Regions from separate parts of the Bradyrhizobium sp. WSM2254 genome, predicted to be linked through region 1. Evidence: predicted binding sites of a transcription regulator. Region 1 holds the regulator's gene; the other holds the start of a gene.
The links. Region 1 encodes PhoB, which activates phosphate uptake and scavenging genes when phosphate is short. Its sites were predicted from a motif close to TGTCATNNANCTGTCAT; they were not measured.

Region 1 (11,323 bases):
TGCATCGCCGACGCTCAGGCGCGCGGCGAGATCGCCTCCGATTTCGAGCCCGGGGAGCTTGCCGACTTCCTGCTCGCGTCCTGGCAGGGGGCGATCCTGCGGATGAAGGTCGATCGCAATCCGAAAGCGCTCGAACGTTTCAAGACCATCGCATTTCAAACTGTGTTCAAGGAGCCGACATGAGCAAGCCAATCGAGATCGAGATTCGCAACGCGCCCGTGCTGGGAAGCAGCATGGCTTATCGCGAGACGGGTGCGCAGGATGCGCCGGTCGTGCTGTTTCTGCACGGCAACCCAACCTCGTCGCACATCTGGCGCAACATCCTGCCGTTGGTGTCACCGGTCGCGCATTGCATTGCGCCCGATCTCATCGGCCTCGGCCAATCCGGTAAGCCCGACATCGCCTACCGCTTCTTCGACCATGTCCGCTATCTCGATGCGTTCATCGAACAGCGCGGCATCACATCGGCCTATCTCGTCGCGCAGGACTGGGGCACCGCGCTCGCATTTCATCTCGCCGCGCGCCGGCCGGATTTCGTCCGCGGATTAGCCTTCATGGAATTCATCCGCCCGATGCCGACCTGGCAGGATTTCCACCATACCGAGGTCGCGGAGGAGCAAGACCATGCCGAGGCGGCGAGAGCGGTCTTTCGCAAGTTCAGGACGCCGGGCGAGGGGGAGGCCATGATCCTCGAGGCGAATGCGTTCGTCGAGCGCGTTCTGCCCGGCGGAATCGTCCGCAAGCTCAGCGACGACGAGATGGCGCCCTATCGTGCGCCGTTCCCGACGCCCGAGAGTCGTCGCCCCGTTCTTGCGTTTCCCCGCGAACTGCCGATCGCGCGCGAGCCTGCCGATGTTTATGAGGCGCTGCAATCCGCCCATGCGGCGCTGGCCGCATCTTCCTATCCGAAACTGCTGTTCACGGGCGAACCGGGCGCGCTGGTCTCGCCGGAATTTGGCGAACGGTTCGCGGCCTCGCTGACGCATTGCGCGTTGATCCGGCTCGGCGCGGGATTGCACTATCTGCAGGAGGACCACGCTGACGCAATCGGCCGATCGGTGGCCGGCTGGATCGCCGGCATCGAGGCGGTGCGTCCGCAGCTCGCCGCGTGAGGAGGGATGAGATGTCGGATGTGACGATCACCTATTGCCGTCCCTGCGGCTACGAGAAGCGTGCGAAGGAAGTTGCCGCGGCGCTGCGCCGGCAACTGGCGCTGGAGGCGGATCTCGTGGCCGGCAAGGGCGGCATCTTTCAGGTCAAGCTCGGCGACAGGATTGTCGCCAGCCGCAGCAAGGGCCATTTTCCCGGCACCGACGAGATCGTCGCGGCCGTCGCCGCGGCGCGGCATTGATCCGGGGAGGCACGCAGATGTCGGTTGTCTGGAACGAAGGTCTGGCGGCAATCGACTGGAACGAGCTTTCCGCGCTCTACCGCATCGCTCCGCTCGGCAACAAGACACCAGCCGATCTCGCGCTCGTGTTCGGCAACAGCATGTTCTGTGCCTTCGCTTATGACCAGGGCCGGCTGGTTGGCGCCGGCCGGGCGCTGGCGGACGGCCGCGACTGCGCCTATCTCTGTGACGTCGCGGTGCACCCGGACTATCAGGGGCAAGGCCTCGGCCGCGAGATCATCGAGCGGCTGCTGGCGCGATGCCGCGGACATCGCAAAATCATCCTCTACGCGGTGCCTGGCAAAGAGGGCTTTTATGAGCGTCTCGGCTTCCGCCGGATGACGACGGCCATGGCGATCTTCGACGACCCGGCCAGCGCCTATCGGCGCGGCTATCTGACCGCCCCTTAAGCTGCCGCTGCGCTGCACCCGTCCGGTGCATCGGGAAATCCGTCCAGAACGACCCCGTCGCCCCTCTTTCAACAGCCGGGCGCGGTCCATAGATTGACGTCGGCTTAAAACGTGACGGAACATTGTGCGGCCGAAATCATCAAAACTTCATGGCGCCTGCGCAGGATTGCCATGGAGATTCGCGTCAGCCTTGCCGCCGAAAGCGCCAAACCGTGCATCAGGAGCCCGCAACCCTGCCTAAAATATTGAAGGCACGTGATTTTGTTCGAATTGACGAATTCCACTCCGCCGCAAAACGCGCTAGTGGAGGGGCAGGGGGCACGCGCGATGCCGGAGCCGGCGGCGAGGGTTCGTTGAGTGCCTGTACGTCGTCCGTCTGTTCGCCGGCCGTCCTGGCCGCTGAAGCGTTGTTCGAGGTCTAGATGCTGGAAGCCATACGCAGGGCGACGACGTTGCTGCGGCAGAAGCAAATCCTGCATAAGCTTGGAGTTGTGATCAGCGTCGCGGTCATCGGCATCGCTTGCTATGTGCTCTACCACATGCTGCGCGGCATCGACTTCAACGAGGTGATCGAGGCGATCAAGAGCACCGAGCCGAGCCAGATTGCGATGGCGGCGCTGTTCGTGGCCGCGGGCTATTTCACCCTGACCTTCTACGACCTGTTCGCCGTGCGCGCGATCGGCCACGCTCATGTGCCTTACCGCATCAATGCGCTCGCCGCCTTCACCAGCTATTCGATCGGCCACAATGTCGGCGCCAGCGTCTTCACCGGCGGCGCGGTGCGCTACCGCATCTATTCGGCCTATGGGCTGAACGCGATCGACGTCGCCAAGATCTGCTTCCTCGCCGGCCTGACCTTCTGGCTCGGCAATGCCGCCGTGCTGGGGCTCGGCATCTCCTACCATCCGGAGGCGGCGGCCTCGATCGACCAGCTTCCGCCCTGGCTGAACCGGACGCTGGCGCTGATGATCATCGTGGGACTGGTCGGCTATGTGGTCTGGGTCTGGACCCAGCCGCGCGTGGTCGGCCGCGGGCCCTGGACCGTGGTGCTGCCGGGCGGACCGCTGACGCTCCTCCAGATCGCGATCGGCATCATCGATCTCGGCTTCTGCGCACTCGCGATGTACGTGCTGGTCCCGGACGAGCCCAATCTCGGCTTCGTCGTGGTTGCCGTGATCTTCGTCTCGGCGACCCTGCTCGGCTTTGCCAGCCACTCGCCCGGGGGCCTTGGGGTGTTCGATGCCGCCATGCTGGTCGGCCTCTGGCAGATGGACCGGGAGGAACTGCTCGGAGGCATGCTGCTGTTCCGCGTCCTCTATTATCTGTCCCCTTTCGTCATATCTGTAATCTTGCTGACGTTTCGCGAAGTTATAATCGGCGCCCGATCGAAGCGTTTGCAGCAGGCGGCGCTCAAGCTCGACCCCGGCCCGGCGCGCGAAGCCGCCTATGTGAGAGAGCGCAGCGACAGCGGCGCCTGATCGGCCAAGCCTTTAGGTCAAAGCCTTCAGGACAGGGCCGTCAGGACAAGCCCTTAGGAGAAGCCCGCCCGATGGCGATCGACGCCCCCTCGTCTCCCACCGCGCAGCCCTGGTCCGACCGGCTGCGGCACTCGACGATCATCCTGATCGCCGCGGCGCTGGCGCTGTCGGTCGTGGTCTCGCTCGGCGAATTGTCGGCGTTGCACGCCATTGCCGTGTTCCTCTGCATCGCCGCTGCCGCGCTGATCCCCTGGCGGCTGCACGACACCGCCGCCTCGCGCGACGATGTCAGGCGCATCAATCCGGTCGAGAGCGCCGCGGTGGCCGCGGTCGTCGCCGGCATGCCGGACCCGGCGGTGCTGCTCGACCGCGCCGGCCGCGTCATCCATCTCAACGCGGCCGCGGCCCAGCTCGCGCCGGCGCTGCGCCGGAACGAACTCGCCCAGTTCGCGCTGCGCTCGCCGGAGATCATCACGGCGTTGCGCGAGTCGATCGCGACCACCGAGCCGCGGCGCGCGACCTATCTCGACCACGTCCCGGTCGATCGCTGGATGGAGCTGATCATCACGCCGGTGCCGGTGCCGACCACCTTCGGCGGCGCCGATAAATGCATGCTGATGACCTTCCACGACCAGACGCCGCTGCGCCGGGTCGAGGAGATGCGCGCCGACTTCGTCGCCAATGCCAGCCACGAGCTGCGCACGCCGCTCGCCGCGCTGTCCGGCTTCATCGACACGCTCCAGGGCCAGGCCAAGGACGACCCCAAGGCGCGCGAGCGCTTCCTCGGCATCATGCACAACCAGGCCACCCGCATGGCGCGCCTGATCGACGATCTGCTCTCGCTGTCGCGGGTCGAGCTGTCGGCCCATGTGCGGCCCGACACCCTGGTTGACCTGCTGCCGATCATCCGCCAGGTCGCCGACGGGCTCGAGCCGCTGGCGCGCGAGCGCCAGGTCGCGGTCGAGATCCATCTGCCGGAGCCGCCGGTGATGATCGCGGGCGACCGCGAGGAGCTGCTCCGCCTGTTCGAGAACCTGATTGAGAACGCGCTCAAATACGGCGCCTCGGGCGGACGCGTCATCGTGTCTCTGACCTCGGGGGCCGCGACTGATGGAACTCAGGAAATCCGGGTCATGGTCCGGGATTTCGGCCCCGGCATCGCGCCCGAGCACCTGCCGCGGCTGACCGAACGGTTCTACCGGGTCGACGTCGGCGACAGCCGCCTGCAGGGCGGGACCGGGCTCGGATTATCGCTGGTGAAACATATTCTTAACCGGCATCGCGGCCGGCTTTTGATCGAAAGCGTACCCAAACAGGGCGCCACTTTCACCGCCTGCTTTCCCCAGGTCAGGCCCCCGGCGACAGCCTAAAACTCAAGCGATTTCAATTGCTTGTGGCTGTCATCCGACTGTCACTAAACCTTCGTAAAAGCACAGCCGACCGCTCCTAAAGGGGCGGCACGGGGAGCGCGATCGGGCGCTGATGGCGCTTCGCTCCCCTGTATGGAGACCAGCATGAATTTCCTCAAAACCATCGTCGCTGCCGGCTTGGTCGCCGCATCGACGACCGCAGCCTTTGCTGCCGACATCACCGGCGCCGGTGCGACGTTCCCATTCCCGATCTATTCCAAGTGGGCTGACGCCTACAAGAAGGAGACCGGCAACGGTCTGAACTACCAGTCGATCGGTTCCGGCGGCGGCATCAAGCAGATCCAGGCCAAGACCGTGACCTTCGGCGCCAGCGACGCGCCGCTCAAGGCCGAGCAGCTCGAGAAGGACGGCCTCGTCCAGTGGCCGATGGTGATGGGCGCCATCGTCCCCGTCGTCAACATCGAGGGCGTGAAGCCGGGCGAGATGGTGTTCGACGGCGAGACGCTCGCCAGCATCTATCTCGGCAAGATCACCAAGTGGGACGATGCCGCGATCAAGAAGCTCAATCCGAACCTGAAGCTGCCGTCGGAGGCGATCACCGTGGTCCGCCGTTCGGACGGTTCGGGCACCACCTTCAACTTCACCAACTACCTCTCCAAGGCCAGCGCGGACTGGAAGAGCAAGGTCGGCGAGGGCACGGCCGTCGAGTGGCCGGTCGGCGTCGGCGCCAAGGGCAACGAGGGCGTGTCCGGCAACATCGGCCAGACCAAGAACTCGATCGGCTACGTCGAGTACGCCTATGCCAAGCAGAACAAGCTGACCTACGCCGGTCTCGTCAACAAGGCCGGCAAGCCGGTGCAGCCGACCGTCGAGGCCTTCCAGGCGGCTGCCTCGAACGCCGACTGGGCCAAGGCGCCCGGCTACTACGTCATCCTGACCGACCAGCCCGGCGAGAAGTCCTGGCCGATCACGGCGGCGACCTTCATCCTCATGCACAAGGATGCCACCGACAAGGCGGCCTCGCAGGAAGCCATCAAGTTCTTCCGCTGGGCCTTCAAGAACGGCGGCAAGGCGGCTGAAGAGCTCGACTACATCCCGATGCCCGAGGGTGTCGTGACCCTGATCGAGAAGACCTGGGCTGCCGAGATCAAGAGCTAAGCGCTGCTGTCCCGGACAGCGCGCCGGGATCTCAAAAGACCTCCGCTCCGGATCGGCCCAGCGCCGCATCCGGAGCGCAAGACCAACAACAAGACCGACAGCAAGCGTATATAACGGGTACAGGGGATCGGCGTGGCAGAGATGGCCGTTCAGAGCGATATAATCGACGACGCCGGACCGTATGATCGCGCCAAGGCCTTGAGCGCGTTCAAGCTCGGCGACGTCACCTTCTACTGGATCACGCGGCTCTCCGCGATCTCGGTACTGCTGATCCTCGGCGGCATCATCGTTTCGCTGATCGTCGGCGCTTTCCCGGCGATCAAGGAATACGGCCTGTCGTTCCTGTGGACGCAGCGCTGGGCGCCGTCGGCGGATCCGCCCGTGCTCGGCGCGCTCGGGCCGATGTACGGCACGCTCGTCACCTCCTTCATCGCGATGCTGATCGCCATTCCCGTCGGGCTCGGCATTGCGATCTTCCTCACCGAGCTCTGTCCGCAATGGCTGCGCCGCCCGATCGGGATGGCGATCGAGCTGCTCGCCGGCATTCCCTCGATCATCTACGGCATGTGGGGCTTCTTCGTGCTGGGCCCGTTCCTGGCCAACACCTTCCAGCCCTTCATGATCAAGATCTTCGACGGCGTCCCCGTCTTGGGCGCGATCTTCGCGGGGCCCCCGTCCTATCTCAGCCTGTTCAACGCCGCGCTGATCCTTGCCATCATGGTGCTGCCCTTCATCACCTCGATCTCGGTCGACGTGTTCAAGACGGTGCCGCCGGTGCTGAAGGAGGCCGCCTACGGCGTCGGCTGCACAACCTGGGAAGTCGTCCGCAGCGTGGTGATCCCCTACACCCGCGTCGGCGTCATTGGCGGCGTCATGCTGGCGCTGGGGCGCGCGCTCGGCGAGACTATGGCGGTGACGTTCATCATCGGCAACTCGTTCCGCATCTCCTCCTCGATCTTCGCCCCGGGCACCACGATCTCGGCGGCGATCGCATCCGAGTTCGCCGAGAGCGACGGCCTGCACCAGTCCGGCCTGATCCTGCTCGGCCTTCTGCTGTTCGTGCTGACGTTCTTCGTGCTGGCCGCCGCCCGGCTGATGCTGATGCGGCTGGAAAAGAAGGCGGGGAACTAACGCCATGAACCCGATCTATTCACGCCGCCGCCGCAAGGACTTCATCATCCGCGGCCTCTGCATGGCCGCCGCCGCCTTCGGCGTCACCTGGCTTGCGCTGATCCTGATCACGCTGCTTTACAACGGCATCGCCGGTCTGAACCTTGAGATTTTCGTGGCGGACACGCCGCCTCCCGGCTCGACCGAAGGCGGCCTGCGCAACGCCATCGTCGGTTCGATCATCATGACCGTGCTCGGCGTCGGCGTCGGCGCGCCGCTCGGCCTGTTCGCCGGCACCTATCTCGCCGAGTACGGCCGCAATGACAAGCTGACGTCGGTGATCCGCTTCATCAACGACATCCTGCTCTCGGCGCCCTCGATCATCATCGGCCTGTTCATCTACGGCGCGGTGGTGGTGCCGATGCGCGGCTTCTCGGCGATCGCCGGCAGCCTCGCGCTCGCCGTCATCGTCATCCCGGTGGTGCTGCGCACGACCGAGGACATGCTGCTGCTGGTGCCGAACGCACTGCGCGAGGCGGCGTCCGCCCTCGGCCTGCCGCGCTCGCTGGTGATCAAGCGGATCGCCTATCGCGCCGCCCGCTCCGGCCTCATCACCGGCGTGCTGCTCGCAACCGCCCGCGTCGCCGGCGAGACCGCGCCGCTGCTCTTCACCGCGCTGTCGAACCAGTTCTTCAGCCTCGGCCTGAACAAGACGATGGCGAACCTGCCTGTCACCATCAACAACTTCGTCCAGAGCCCCTACGCCTATTGGAAGCAGCTGGCCTGGAGCGGCGCGCTGCTGATCACGATTACCGTGCTTGCCCTGAACATTGGCGCGCGCATCCTTGGCGCCGAGAGGACCGCAAAATGAGTGAGCTTTCCGTATCGATGAGCGCGGCTGGTGGTTTGCCCCAGGCGCCGGTGTTGCCCGAGGCTCCGGCCAAGGTGACGGTGCGCAACCTCAACTTCTACTACGGCGAGCACCACGCGCTGAAGAACATCAACCTGACGCTCGGCGCCAACCGCGTCACCGCGTTCATCGGCCCGTCGGGCTGCGGCAAGTCGACCCTGCTGCGCATCTTCAACCGGATGTACGACCTCTATCCGGGTCAGCGCGCCACCGGCCAGCTCATGCTCGACCAGACCAACATCCTCGACGGCAAGCTCGACCTCAATCTGCTGCGCGCCCGCGTCGGCATGGTGTTCCAGAAGCCGACGCCGTTCCCGATGACGATCTACGAGAACATCGCCTTCGGCATCCGCCTCTACGAGAAGATCTCGAAGTCCGAGATGGACGGCCGCGTCGAGAAGGCGCTGCGCGGCGGCGCGCTGTGGAACGAGGTCAAGGACAAGCTCAACGCCTCCGGCCTGTCGCTCTCCGGCGGCCAGCAGCAGCGCCTCTGCATCGCCCGCACCGTCGCGGTGCGGCCCGAGGTGATCCTGTTCGACGAGCCCTGCTCGGCGCTCGACCCGATCTCGACCGCCAAGGTCGAGGAGCTGATCCAGGAACTGTCCGAGAACTACACGATCGCGATCGTCACCCACAACATGCAGCAGGCGGCGCGCGTCTCCGACAAGACCGCCTTCATGTATCTCGGCGAGCTGATCGAGTTCGACGACACCAGCAAGATCTTCACGTCGCCGAGCGACCGGCGCACGCAGGATTACATCACCGGCCGGTTCGGCTGAGGAGACGGGACATGGGTTCTGAACATACCGCAAAGGCCTTCGACACCGACCTCCAGGAGCTCACCCGGCTCGTCGCCGAGATGGGCGGGATTGCCGAGCGCATGATCGTCGATTCCGTCGACGCGCTGATCCGCCGCGACGTCGCGCTCGGCCAGCGCGTGGTCGCCACCGACACCGAGCTCGACGCGCTGCAGAAGCGCATCGAGGAGCGCGCCGTGCTCACCATCGCCCGCCGCCAGCCGATGGCGGTCGATCTGCGCGAGATCGTCGGCGCCATGCGCGTTGCGACCGATCTCGAGCGCATCGGCGACCTCGCCAAGAACATGGGCAAGCGCGTCGCGGCGCTGGAGACGGATTTCCATCCGCTCAAGCTGTTCCGCGGCCTCGAGCACATGACCGACCTCGTGCAGCAGCAGGTCAAGTCGGTGCTGGACGCCTATGCCGCGCACGATCTGCCGGCGGCGATGGCGGTGTGGAAGGGCGACGAGGAAGTCGACGCCATCTGCACCTCGCTGTTCCGCGAGCTCCTCACCTACATGATGGAGGATCCGCGCAACATCTCGTTCTGCATCCATCTGATGTTCTGCGCCAAGAACATCGAGCGGATCGGCGACCACGCCACCAACATCGCCGAGACCGTGTTCTACATGATCGAGGGCCAGGCGATCACCGACAAGCGGCCGAAGGGCGACATGACGACCTTCGCCACGACGGTCCCGAATACCTGAAGACGCAAGGAGCGACGACACCATGGGCGCACGCATTATGGTGGTTGAGGACGAGGAAGCTCTCACCGAGCTTCTCCGCTACAACCTCGAAGGCGACGGCTATGACGTCGAGACGGTGATGCGCGGCGACGACGCCGACACCCGCCTCAAGGAACATATCCCCGATCTGATCGTGCTCGACTGGATGCTGCCGGGCCTGTCGGGCATCGAGCTGTGCCGGCGGCTGCGGACCCGGCCCGAGACCAAGCAGCTGCCGATCATCATGCTCACCGCGCGCGGTGAGGAGAGCGAGCGGGTGCGGGGTCTTGCGACCGGCGCGGACGATTACATCGTCAAGCCGTTCTCGGTGCCGGAGCTGCTGGCGCGCGTGAAGGGCCTGCTGCGGCGCGCCAGCCCCGAGCGGCTCGCCACCGTGCTCGCCTATGGCGACATCGAGCTCGATCGCGACAAGCGCCGCGTGGCGCGCTCGGGCCGGCCGATCGACCTCGGCCCGACCGAATATCGCCTGCTGGAGTTCTTCCTGGAGCATCCCGGCCGCGTGTTCTCGCGCGAGCAGCTGCTCGACAGCGTCTGGGGCCGCGACATCTACATCGACGAGCGTACCGTCGACGTCCATATCGGCCGCCTGCGCAAGCTGCTCAATCTCGGCCGCGAGCAGGATCCCATCCGCACCGTCCGCGGCGCCGGCTACGCGCTGGATGATCGCTTTGCGAAGGCGGAGCAGACGTAAGTCTGTGCGGATGTTTTAGGGCTGAGTGCGACCGCAAACTCAGTGGTCGTCCCGGCGAAGGCCGGGACCCATAACCACAGGAAGTGGTTTGGCGAAGACGAGTTGTTCGGAATTGGCACCGCAGACGAGTCGATAGACCTCGCGGTATGGGTCCCGGCCTTCGCCGGGACGACACGGAGTATTTTGAGCCGTCATCGCGCGACACTAGCAGCGCGGGCTTAAACTCACCGCGAGGGCTTGGCCGGTGCGCGCCGGCGATCCGCGGCTGGCTGATACGCCACGCGCGAGTGCTGGGCGCAGTAGGGCAGGCCCGACAGCGCCTTGCCGCCGCAGAAGAAGAAATCCGCGCTCGAGGGATCGCCGACCGGCCAGTGGCAGGTCGCCTCGTTCAGCTCCAGCAGCGACAGCCGCTGGCTCATCGGCACCACGTTGTCGTAGGTGACCGGTTCGGCCTCCACCTCGACCTCGAAGGCCTGCGCCAGCGCGGTGTTGCCGCGCGCAATGGGGCGGCTCACCCGCATCATGTGCTGCGCGGGGCGCGCCTTGCGCGGCCGCGGAGCCGCCGATGACGGGCTCTTGGCGCGGCCGGACAGGCCGAGCCTGTGCACCTTGCCGATCACGGCATTACGGGTCACATTGCCGAGCTCGGCTGCGATCTGGCTGGCCGATAATCCGGCCTCCCAGAGCTTTTTCAACTGCTCGACGCGATCGTCGGACCAGGTCAAAACCGTCATTGCACCCTTTCCCTCGCCGTGCGGCTGCCATCCTGGCGCCTCGCGGCGAATGCCTAAGCCTCGAAAAACCCGTGCCGTCAGAATCCCTTAAGGCTCGCCGGGCGCACCAGATGCGCCCGAACGTTTACGCCGGTACATGAGGACTTAGAGGATCAGAACTGCTGCACGAGATGTCGTATCTGACAAGCCAAACGCTACAATATGGCGTGACTCACGCGCAAGAGTCAGCCGACTCGCTTCCACATGTTCCGTGGCCAAAACCCGGCAAATTTGGCACCGCAAGACTACGGATTCAGCGTTTCGCGAGGCTTTCGGGCGGCATTGACACCGGTTTCACCAAGCATAAGATAGTGTCACGTGCCGCCCTTAAAAGGCGGCACGTTTCGTTTTCCGGGCCGGTCAATGGTGCGTTGCGCAATGCACGCTCACACCGTCCGCAACATCAAGTGACCGTCATGACTAGCAGCGCAGCGCCGCATTTGCTTCCCGTTTTCGCCAGGTCCGACCTCGGTTTCGAGCGCGGCGA
Region 2 (11,323 bases), on a different contig from region 1:
GTTCTGGAAGACGTAGACGTTCCCGGAATCGAACAGCCGCGGCACGATGATCTGGCTCATCTGCATGGCGGCCATAGCGGGCAGCGGCTGCCGCAGCACGGTGTCCGCCACCATCGACGTCCACCCGCCGGTGGCGTTGGCCAGCGCCCGCGCCGTGATCGCGCGGCGGTGGCCGCGATCGACCACCGCAAGGCGCCATGTGTCGGTTCTGTCAGCGCGCACGCAGCGTGCCCCGGTATGGATCGCGGCGCCGCGTTCGGCGGCATCCAGCGCCGTGAGCACCACCAGGCGACAATCATCGACGACGCAGTCCGAATATTCGAAGGCTGTTCCGAACGGGCGCTTCAGCGCGTTGCCGACCGGATGATGCGTGATGTCGAGGGTCGCTGATGGCGGCAGGCCACCCCGGTTCGTGAGGCCGTCATAAACATACAGGCCGGCCCGCAGCAGCCATGGCGGGCGCTCCTCGGAATGGGCGGGAATCACGAAGCGCATCGGCCGGACCAGATGCGGCGCGATCCGGAGCCAGGTGCGGCGCTCGGCCAGCGCCCGGCGCACCCGCCAGAACCCGCGGCGCTCCAGCACCGACAGATCGCCATGGATCAGCCGCGGCGTCGCCGACGAGGCGGCACCGCCGAGATCGCCCTGTTCGAACAGAATGACCCGCAGGCCGCGGCCGGCCGCATCGCGCGCGAGGCTGACACCGTTCAGGCCGCCGCCGATGATCGCAAGGTCGTAATCCGCCATGAAGCCGTCGAGAAGGAGCGAAACGAAGCGCTCTCATCACTAGAGCCATTTCCGTTCCGATGGTATCGGAACGCGGCTCCGGATTCCTGTTTTGACGTGTTTTCTTGACGCGAGCCGGTTTCCACTTCGCTCGAAAACGCTCTAGCCGGTCTTGAGCGCGAGCTCCACGGCTTCGGCGCGGCCGACGAGGCCGGCATACTTCCCGATCGGCAGCGGCTTGCCGAGCAGATAGCCCTGCACGCCGTCGCAGCCCTCCTTGGCGAGGAAGGCCAGCTGGTCGAGCGTCTCGACGCCCTCGGCGATGATGGACATTTCGAGGCCGTGGCCGAGATCGATCACGGCGCGCACGATCGCCGCCGATTGCGGGTTGCGGCCGAGATTGATGATGAAGGCGCGGTCGATCTTGATCTTGTCGAACGGGAACGCCTGGAGATAGCTCAGCGAGGAATAGCCGCTGCCGAAATCGTCCATGGAGATGCGCACGCCGAGCGCCTTCAGCCGGCGCAGCAGCGCCAGGCCCCGATCGAAATCCTCGATCAGCACACCCTCGGTGATCTCGAGCTCGAGCCGACCGGGCGCCAGCCCCGTCTCGATCAGGATCGAATGGACCAGCCCGACCACGTCGCCGTGCATGAACTGCGCCGGCGACAGATTGACCGCGACCTGGAGGGGCTTGGGCCAGGACGCCGCCTCGCGGCAAGCCTCGCGCAGGATCCACTCGCCCATCTCGACGATCAGGCCGCTTTCCTCGGCGATCGGGATGAATTCGGCCGGCGAGACCTGGCCGCGCACCGGATGCTGCCAGCGCGCCAGCGCCTCGAAGCCGATGATCTCGCTTTCGGCGACGCTATGGCCGGCGGCGCCCTGCGGCTGGAACGCGAGCGAGAGCTCGCCGTTCTTGATCGCCATCGACAGGTCCTGATGCAGCACGCGGCGATCGCGGATCTGCTGGTCCATCTCCGGCTGGTAGAGGCTGATCGTGCCGCGCGATTTCTGCTTGGCGCGGAACAGCGCCGCACCGGCATTGGCGAGCAGGGAGGCGCCGTCGGCGCCATTGTGCGGGAAGATCGACATGCCGGTGGTGACGCCGGCGCGGACCGGCCGGCCGTCGATCTGGAATTCCCGCGCGACCGCTTCGCCGAGCTGCTGCGCCAGCGCAAGACCCGCCTCCGGCTGCTTGCCGTCGATGATCAGGCCGAACTCGTCGCCGGACAGGCGTGCCACCACGCCGCCACGCGCGGAATCCTGGAGCCGCTGGGCGACCTCGACCAGGAGCTTGTCGCCGAGCGCATGGCCGAAGACGTCGTTGACCTCCTTGAGGCCGTCGAGGTCGACGCAGAGGACGGCGAACTCCTCGCCGGTGCCTTCGCAGGCCTCGATCATCTGGGTCAGCGCCTGCAGGAAGGCGGCGCGGTTCGGCAAATCGGTGAGGCCGTCGTGATAAGCCATGTGCGCCATGCGCGACTCGGTCTGCCGGCGGTCGGTGACGTCTTCGTGGGTCTTGATCAGATATTGCGGCTCGCCGGCATCGCTGAGCACGGTGGCGCGGCGGGTCAGGAACAGCCGCAGGCCGTCCTTGGTGGAGATCGGATGCTCTTCGGTGATCATCCCGCGCTTCTTGATCGCGGCCTCGTCGCGCGCGATGATCAGCTTGGCTTCCTTGGGATTGAAGATGTCGGACGCGGTCAGGCCCGTGGCTTCCTCGCGCCTGCGGTTGAGGATCGACTCGGCGCTGCGGTTGGCGAGCAGATAGCGGCCGTCCTTGACCTGCTCCACGATCAGCGCCACCGGGATGTTGTCGACGACGAGTTCGAGGAATTTCTTGGTGCTCTCCAGCTCCTGCGACAGCGAGCGGCGGTCGGTGATGTCCTCGAACACGAGCAGCAGGAATTCGGGCTTGTTGTTCTCGTTGCGGACCACGATCCGGATCGAGGCTACCATGCGCCGTTCACCGCCGCGGTCGACCTCGAACTCGTTGCGGAACTGACCGTCCGGCGAATTGAGCGCGGCCTGGTCGGTCGCCTCGATTCTGTCCGCCGAGACGGGGGCAAACAGCTCGCGCGCGTTCTTGCCGACGACCTGGTCCCGCGAGAAACCCCAGAACCGCTCATAGGCGCTGTTGGCGAAGATGTAGCAGCCGTCCTCGATGTTCTTCGCGGCGACGCAGGCCGGCACGTTGTCCAGCACCGTTTCCAGAAACTGCTTGGTCGAGGCGAGTTGCCGCGACAGCCTGCGCTCCTCGCTGACGTCGAGATGCGTCGCCACCGAGCCGCCGTTCGGCAGCACGAAATATTTCACCAGGATGGCCCGGCCATCAGGCAGTTCGGCGATCAGACCGTTGGCGCTTGCCGCCTTCTCGTAGAACTCCTTGTCGGAGACGCCACCGAGGACCCCGCGCTTGCGTCGCAGCTCGAGGAGGTCGTGGCCGTTCATGTTGGCCCACAGATCCGACCGTGACAGGCCATAGATCTCGAGATAGCGGTCGTTGCAGAAGATGACGCGCCGCTGCGCATCGGTCATCACCACGCCCTGGTTGAGATTGTTCATGGCGGAGGAGACGAAGGCGTTGCGCCGCAGCTGCAACCGCCTGGTCCGGCGCAGCGCGGAGTGGATCCACAACGCGATTGCCACCAGGAACGCGCAGACGACGATGCCCCCGATCAGGGCTTCCCAGATCAGGTTGGGATCGAGGTTGTCGAGCGAGCTCGGCGGAGCGAAGCTGTCCGACAGCGCAAAGGCACGCGCAGGCGCGACCGTGCCGATCAGGCACACGACGGCCTGCACAGCAATCGGCATCGTGCTGTCCGCGTGCCAGTTCTTCTCAGCCATCAGCCACCCGCGATTTCAACGTCGGATTGTCTGGCTTCACGGGTTTGGATCGGGTAAACGCCTGTACGCGCAACAGAAAAAATCTGACGTGAAATACGGCAATTGCCCTGACATGATAAATGCTTCCTTAACGGAAAATGACCCCGCGCCGTCGTTCCCGGGCTTGATGCCACCGGCGCTTCCAGCGGACCTCCTGCACAACCATGGATAGGGTCGACTGCATCGTCATCGGAGCCGGCGTGGTCGGGCTCGCGGTAGCTCGAAAGCTGGCTCAGGCCGGGCGCGAGGTCATCGTGCTCGAGGAGGCCGAGGCCATCGGCACCATCACCTCCTCGCGCAACAGCGAGGTGATCCATGCCGGCATCTACTACCGCGCCGGGAGCTGGATGGCGCGCATGTGCGTCAGCGGCAAGCACGCGCTCTACCGCTACTGCGGCGAGCGCGGCATCCCGCACAAGAATTGCGGCAAGCTGATCGTCGCGACCAATGCGAAGGAAACCGAGAAGCTGCAATCGATCAAGGCGCACGCCGAGGCCAATGGCGTGCTCGACATGCAGTTGCTCACGGGTGAGGCCGCACGCGCGCTGGAGCCGGCGCTCGCCTGCGACGCCGCGCTGCTCTCGCCCTCGACCGGCATCATCGACAGTCACGCCTACATGCTCTCGCTGCGCGGTGAAGCCGAGGAAGCCGGCGCGGCCTTCGCGTTTCACACCCCGCTGATCCGCGCCAAGGCGGCCGCCGGCGTGATCGAGGTCGAGGCCGGCGGCGAGGCACCGATGGCGCTGCAATGCAGCCTGCTCGTCAACGCTGCGGGCCTCGCGGCGACAACAGTGGCGCGCAACATCGACGGCATGCCGCTGGACCGGATTCCGCCGGCCTATCTCGCCAAGGGAAATTACTTCAGCTGCAATGCCAAGGCGCCGTTCTCGCACCTGATCTATCCGGTCCCCGAGCCCGGCGGCCTCGGTGTGCATCTGACGCTGGACATGGCAGGGCAGGCGCGTTTTGGCCCTGACGTCGAGTGGATCGAGACGATCAACTACGAGGTCGATCCGTCACGCGCCGATCGCTTCTATCCGGCAATCCGGAGATACTGGCCGACGCTGCCTGACGGCGCGTTGATGCCGAGCTATTCGGGCATCCGCCCGAAGATCGTGCCGCCGGCGGTCGCCACGCAGGATTTCCTGATGCAGGGCCCGCGCGATCACGGCGTCGCAGGCCTGATCAACCTGTTCGGGATTGAATCGCCGGGACTGACGTCCTCGCTCGCGATCGCGGATCACGTCGCCGAGCTCGCAGGAATCTAGGGCGCCGCGCAAATGTCCTTGCGCGCTTTTGCACCCTCCAACAGGGATGAGCGCAACGGCTCTCACCCCTGCCTGAAAGGGTACGATCAAACTTTGCACTGTTACGGGGTTTACTAGTGGAGCGTGTCGCTAGTTTGCTTCAGACGCTCGATCTGGTCCTTGACCATCAACTTCCGGCGCTTCAACTCAACAATTTGCAGGTCGTCTGTTGAAAGGTGCACGAGAGCTTCGTGCAATTCGTTTTCGAGAGTTTTGTGCTTCCGTTCCAATTCAACCAGATGTGCCTGAATTGTCATTCGAAACCTCCTCGGTAGGGGTGACCTTGGATTCGATCCGGACGAGCAAGTGTACATCACCGATTCGTTCTGTCGACGAATATCCGTCGTCGCAATGTCATTTTTGAAAATTCATATGTAACGAAGCGTGAGTAAGGAACCACGCTGGGAAAAATCCATGATATCAATGCGCTTGCGCAGCGCCGCAGCGAACCGTTGAAAATATCTTGCGAGAGATCGGTGAGCGACGGCCCGAGATCGCTTGCGGTCACGGCGCGCAAGGACGATAATTTCCACAGGGCATCCACAGCCTTAAATCTCACGCCATCGGTTTTTCGGCCACCGCAGACATGACCCATGAAGACGAGCGCGAACTCGAAGCCGAGCTCGCCCGGTTGCAGCAGGAACACCGAGATCTCGATGCCGCGATCGATGCACTGCATCAATCGCCAGCCCCCGACCTATTGCGGTTACAGCGGCTGAAGAAGCGCAAGCTGTTGTTGCGCGACCGCATCGCCTTCATCGAAGACCAGATCACGCCTGACATCATCGCCTGATCCCCAGCGGGCTTTTCGCGGCAGGGCGCCGCAGTGAATCCGCTTGACTCCAAAAGAACAAAATAGGAACATTCCGGCATCCAACGCCCCCAGGAAACGCCCAGAGAAGCGCCCAAGGAACCAGCAAGGACAACGCAGATGTCGGCAACCGCCCTTTTGGACAACAGCCATTATGAACAGGCCTGCGATCAGGCGATCGCGATGTGCGACGGCAATCTGCGCAGCACCATCAAGGCGCTGATCATGGCCAACGAATATCTGGAGGCGGAACTCGAGGAATTGCAGGCGGCGATTTCAGCCGGCTGCATTCCGGAGACCTCTCGCAGCAAGGCGCGGAGCAGCGCCGCCTGATGTTGATGACCGGAGCAACGCCATGTCGGACGTCACCTACTACGTTGCAATGCCCTTCCTGATCGATGACGACGGATCACCGGTCGCGGGCGCCGCGGAGGAATGTCAGTCCTCGACGGCAGCGCTGCGGCGCGCCGAGATTCTGGCGCGCGGCGCCGGCCACATCGGCGCGATCGCGTTTTGCCGCAGCGGTGATCCCATGACCGGCGAATTCGGCGACGCTACGCTGCTGCGCAAGTTCGGCAACGTGCCGGAAGATCTGGCCACGTTGTAGGGCATTTATTGTTTGAGCATGATCTCCGCGCAAACGCGTTTCGCGTTTGTCGCGAGGAAAAGCGCTGCACACTTTGCGCTAACGCGGCCCTTCGGGTCCGGATCATGCTCAGTTGCTGACGAGCCTGATCCGCGGCTCGTGCCGCCGGCACGCCTTGCGCACATACATTGCGGCATCCGCCTCCTCCAGGGCGCGGCCCGCGTCGGATTGCGCCCCCAGCAATGCGACGCCGGCAGAGGCGCCCGCGGTCACATGCTGGCCGCGGAAGACGAAGGATAATTCGTCGATCGTCTGCTCGAAGACCGCGGCCTTCGCCTTGGCATCGGTCTCGTTGAGATTCCACAGCAGCAGCGCGAACTCGTCGCCGCCGAGCCGGCCGACCACGTCGGAGGCACGGACCTGCCGCGTCAGCGCGCCGACGATCGCCTTGAGCACCTCGTCGCCGGCGGCGTGGCCGAAGGAATCGTTGATCGGCTTCAGCCGATCGACATCGAGGACGATCAGCGCGCCGCTGGCGTGATATCGCTTCATGTAGGCAATGGCGCGCGTGAGCTCGCGCTCGAAGCCGCGCCGGTTCGGAATCTCGAGCAGGAAATCGGTGTCGGCGGCCGCCTCGAGTTCGGCAACGCGCTGCAAGGCCTGCTTGAGCTTGGTCCGCAGGCCGCGGATGACCTTGGCACCGTCGTTGCCCCCATCATCGGCCGACGCTCCGCGCCGCGGCGCCTTGACCCCACGCCTGACTGAACGCTTGGGGGCGGCTTTGGATCGGCTGGCACTGGTCTTCCGGCCCTTTTTGGCCTTCGCAGCGCTTGCCCTTTTTGGTTTCTTCATGGGCATCCTGCTCAATGAAGGCTTGCGGGGATTCACCAAGACAGGATAGTGCATTCCCTTCTCCTTGCCACCGCCTTGCGAGCCGCCGGCCGGAACCGTTAATCTGGCCTATGTTTCTGTTTTCCCGAGCACAATTAACGTCATGACCGCGCCGATCGCCATCATCATGGGAAGCCAGTCGGACTGGGACACGATGCGGCATGCCGCCGACACGCTTGAAGCGCTCGGCGTTGCCGCCGAGACCCGCATCGTTTCGGCCCACCGCACCCCCGACCGGCTGGTCGCTTTCGCCAAGGGCGCCAAGGCGGCGGGTTACAAGATCATCATCGCCGGCGCGGGCGGCGCTGCACATTTGCCGGGCATGGCGGCGGCGCTGACGGAACTCCCCGTCTTCGGCGTTCCCGTCGAATCGAAGACGCTCAAGGGCGTCGATTCGCTCTATTCCATCGTGCAGATGCCCGCGGGCATCCCGGTCGGCACCCTTGCCATCGGCAAGGCCGGCGCGATCAACGCGGCGCTGCTTGCTGCCGCCGTACTGGCATTGTCCGACCCGGCCTTGTCCGACCGCCTCGCCGCCTGGCGCAAGGCGCAGACCGAGGCGGTTGCCGAGCGCCCGGAGGACAAGGCGTGACTGACGCAAAGCAGGTGAAGCTGAAGCCCGGCGACACCATCGGAATCCTCGGCGGCGGACAATTGGGGCGGATGCTGGCGATGGCCGCGGCGCGGCTCGGCCTGCGCTGCCAGGTGTTCTCGCCCGATCCTGACTCGCCGGCCTTCGACGTTGTGCTGAACGCGACCTGCGCCGAATATGCCGACGTCGAGGCGCTCGAGCTGTTCGCCAACGACGTTGACGTCATCACCTACGAATTCGAGAACGTGCCGGCCGCGGCCGCGATGGTGCTGGATGCGCGCCGCCCCGTGCTGCCCAACCGCAAGATCCTGGAGACGACCCAGGACCGGCTCGCGGAGAAGGATTTCGTGACGCGGCTCGGCATCGGCACCGCAGCCTATGCCGACGTCACCTCCGTCTCCTCGTTGCGCGAGGCGATTGTAAGGATCGGTCTTCCGGCCGTGCTGAAGACCCGCCGCTTCGGCTATGACGGCAAGGGCCAGGCCATCATCCGCGAGGGCGACGACATCGCCAAGGTCTGGACCAGCCTCGCCACCAAATCGGCGATCCTCGAAGCCTTCATCCCCTACGAGCGCGAGATCTCCGTGATTGCGGCGCGATCGGCGACGGGCCAGGTCGAGTGCTTCGACGTCACCGAGAATGAGCACCGCGACCACATTCTGAAGATATCCCGCGCGCCCGCACAGATTCCGGATGCGCTCGCGGAAGAAGCGCGCAGCATCGCCGGCAAGATCGCCGGCGCGCTCGATTATGTCGGCGTGCTCGCGGTGGAAATGTTCGTGCTCGCCAACGGCACCGGGCCGAAGGTGCTGGTCAACGAGATCGCCCCGCGCGTGCACAATTCCGGACACTGGACTCTCGACGGCGCCTCCATCTCGCAGTTCGAGCAGCACATCCGCGCCATCGCCGGCTGGCCGCTCGGCAAGCCGGTCCGCCACGGCGAGATCGTCACCATGACCAATCTGATCGGCGACGAGATCAACGATTACGAGAAGTGGCTGAGCGTTCCGGGCGCGACCATCCACATCTACGGCAAGGGCGGACCGCGCCCCGGCCGCAAGATGGGCCATGTCACCGAAGTCCGGCCGCCCCGGGAGAAGTGACGGGACCGCGGCAACCGCCGCGATCCCGCTTGCCGACTAGGTTTGTTCTGACGCGTTTTTCTGACGCGAACCGGTATCCACTTCGCTCGAAAACGCTCTAGGCCGTCTTCACGCCTGCCACGACGCCGGCGGGCTCCTCGCTGAGCCAGCGATAGATCACCCCGCCAAGCGCGCCGCCGATCAGTGGCGCGACCCAGAACATCCAGAGCTGCGCCAGCGCCCAACCGCCGACGAACAGCGCGGGGCCCGTGCTGCGCGCCGGGTTCACCGACGTGTTGGTGACGGGAATGCTGACGAGATGGATCATCACCAGCGTGAGCCCGATCGCGAGCGGCGCGAAGCCCGCGGGCGCACGGCCGTGAGTTGCGCCCATGATGACGAACAGGAACATCATGGTCATCACCACCTCGGTGATGAAGCAGACCACCATGCTGTACTGGCCGGGCGAATGCGCATCGTACCCGTTCGACGCGAAGCCCTTGGTGACGTCGAAGCCTGGGGCGCCGCTGGCGATGACGTAGAGCAGTTCGGCGGCAACGATCGCACCGCAGACCTGCGCGATCACATAGGGCAGGATCTGGCCGGCCGGAAAGCGCCCGCCGGCGGCAAGGCCGACCGTGACAGCCGGATTGAGATGACAGCCCGAGATGTGACCGATCGCGTAGGCCATGGTGACGACGCTTAAGCCGAACGCCAGGGACACGCCGACCAGGCCGATTCCGACCTGCGGGAAGCCGGCTGCGATCACCGCGCTGCCACAACCTGCGAATGTGAGCCAGAAGGTGCCGATGGCCTCGGCAGCATATTTCTTCATATCCATGTGTCGTCCCCTGATTTCAAAGTTTCCGGAACGAAGCTCCGGTCGCAGCCCCGTCAAGGACGCCAAATCTCCCAAATCGGGGCCGCACAGAGGTCTTTTCGCCTTATTTAATGGCTGAACTTGGCCCGAAACCCCGCTTGGCAGGTGGACATCCAGGGTTTTGTCTGATACATCCGCGCGCTCAAGGCTAAGGGCTTGTGCGTTTTGCCATCCCCTTTGACTTACCAGAATTCAAATCCTGTCCACTGAAGAGGATGCCGCGTGCAGGTTCTCGTTCGCGATAACAATGTCGATCAAGCCCTCAAGGCGCTGAAGAAGAAGATGCAGCGCGAGGGTATTTTCCGCGAGATGAAGCTCCGCGGTCACTACGAAAAGCCCTCTGAGAAGAAGGCTCGCGAAAAGGCCGAAGCCGTGCGCCGCGCGCGCAAGCTGGCCCGCAAGAAGCTCCAGCGTGAAGGCCTGCTGCCGATGAAGCCGAAGCCGGTGTTCGGCGCTGGCCCCGGTGGTGAGCGTGGCGGCCGTGGCGGCCCGGGTGCAGGTCCGCGCGGACCGCGCTGATTCGCCGAGTTTTTAAGACCTCAGTTTTCGATAACGCGGGCCGCTGGCCCGCGTTATTGTTTGTGAGCAGTGCCTTTCTGGGACGGGGCACTACCGATGCGGCGCTAAAGCGCGATGAGGTTGGTCATCGCGCTTTAGATTGTTGTTTGAGCATGATCTTTTCGGAAAACCGCGGCACACTTTTCCGGATCATGCTCTAGCGCGAGCGAACCGTAGATGGCCTCCCCTTTCCCCGAGCGTGGCTTGGCGCGACTGCGCCAGATCTGGCGGCAGCCGCTCGCGCTGGCCTTGATGGGGATCGCACTGTGCGGCTGCTCCTTCGATCTGGGATCGCTGACGCCGGAGAAGGAAAAGCCGCAGGAGGCCCCCAAGCCGGCGGTCGCCACGGAGAGCGCGGTCAGCCCCGGCAACGTCACTGAGGCCCAGGCCCGCACCGCAAAGGCCCAGACCCTGGCCAAGTCAGGCGAGACGGCAGCAGCGCTGGACGAATTCAATCGCGCGGTCGGGCTGGATCCCTACAACGCGCAGGCGCTCTATGGCCGCGCGCTGATCTACCAGGGCAATAACGAGCACAATTTCGCCATCGCCGATTTCACCGCCGCGAGCGGGCTCAACCCGCAAAAGGCCGAGCCGCTGCTCGGCCGCGCCATCAGCCATCTCGCCCTCGGCAAGATCAAGGAGGCTGCGGCCGATCTCGACGAGGCTTCCGAGGCCGATCCGCACAATGCCCAGGTGTGGACCGCGCGGGGGCAGGCCTATGAGCGGCTGGGCGACAAGGCCAAGGCGGCGGCCTCCTACACCAAGGCTGTCGCACTTCGTCCACGCGATGATGCCGCCCGCAGCGGCCTCGCCCGCGTCGGCGGCTGACAAGCAGCTATGGCTTCGGTTCTGACTGGATCAGACCCGAAGCTCTGGGATCTCGGTGTGAGGGGTTTTCTTCACGCGGACCGGGGTCCACTTCGCCCGAAAACGCTCTAAGCCAGCACCTTAATCGGGGGTGGAGCTCTTCGGCAAGACGGAGTGGAACATCGACTTCATGC

Region 2: A3M7_RS0120280 (YdcH family protein) is a predicted target of PhoB. The motif match lies at 5,264-5,280, and genes of this name have one in related genera.

What each region holds. Positions count from the first base shown of each region.
Region 1 covers NZ_AXAB01000001.1:310,097-321,419, forward strand. Annotated here, with positions in the region: gene A3M7_RS0101385 (TetR/AcrR family transcriptional regulator) at 1-183, shown strand, start outside; gene A3M7_RS0101390 (haloalkane dehalogenase) at 180-1,112, shown strand; gene A3M7_RS0101395 (Rdx family protein) at 1,124-1,351, shown strand; gene A3M7_RS0101400 (GNAT family N-acetyltransferase) at 1,369-1,800, shown strand; gene A3M7_RS0101405 (lysylphosphatidylglycerol synthase domain-containing protein) at 2,223-3,278, shown strand; gene A3M7_RS0101410 (ATP-binding protein) at 3,350-4,648, shown strand; gene pstS (phosphate ABC transporter substrate-binding protein PstS) at 4,793-5,806, shown strand; gene pstC (phosphate ABC transporter permease subunit PstC) at 5,948-6,937, shown strand; gene pstA (phosphate ABC transporter permease PstA) at 6,942-7,787, shown strand; gene pstB (phosphate ABC transporter ATP-binding protein PstB) at 7,784-8,605, shown strand; gene phoU (phosphate signaling complex protein PhoU) at 8,617-9,333, shown strand; gene phoB (phosphate regulon transcriptional regulator PhoB) at 9,356-10,063, shown strand; gene A3M7_RS0101445 (GcrA family cell cycle regulator) at 10,288-10,797, opposite strand; gene A3M7_RS0101450 (aspartate aminotransferase family protein) at 11,253-11,323, shown strand, end outside.
Region 2 covers NZ_AXAB01000027.1:18,579-29,901, forward strand. Annotated here, with positions in the region: gene A3M7_RS0120265 (glycerol-3-phosphate dehydrogenase) at 1-747, opposite strand, end outside; gene A3M7_RS0120270 (EAL domain-containing protein) at 889-3,576, opposite strand; gene A3M7_RS0120275 (NAD(P)/FAD-dependent oxidoreductase) at 3,780-4,883, shown strand; gene A3M7_RS0120280 (YdcH family protein) at 4,997-5,179, opposite strand; gene A3M7_RS0120285 (YdcH family protein) at 5,509-5,715, shown strand; gene A3M7_RS0120290 (hypothetical protein) at 5,854-6,066, shown strand; gene A3M7_RS0120295 (hypothetical protein) at 6,089-6,340, shown strand; gene A3M7_RS0120300 (GGDEF domain-containing protein) at 6,449-7,171, opposite strand; gene purE (5-(carboxyamino)imidazole ribonucleotide mutase) at 7,314-7,802, shown strand; gene A3M7_RS0120310 (5-(carboxyamino)imidazole ribonucleotide synthase) at 7,799-8,905, shown strand; gene aqpZ (aquaporin Z) at 9,003-9,725, opposite strand; gene rpsU (30S ribosomal protein S21) at 9,987-10,283, shown strand; gene A3M7_RS0120325 (tetratricopeptide repeat protein) at 10,500-11,150, shown strand; gene A3M7_RS0120330 (hypothetical protein) at 11,271-11,323, opposite strand, start outside.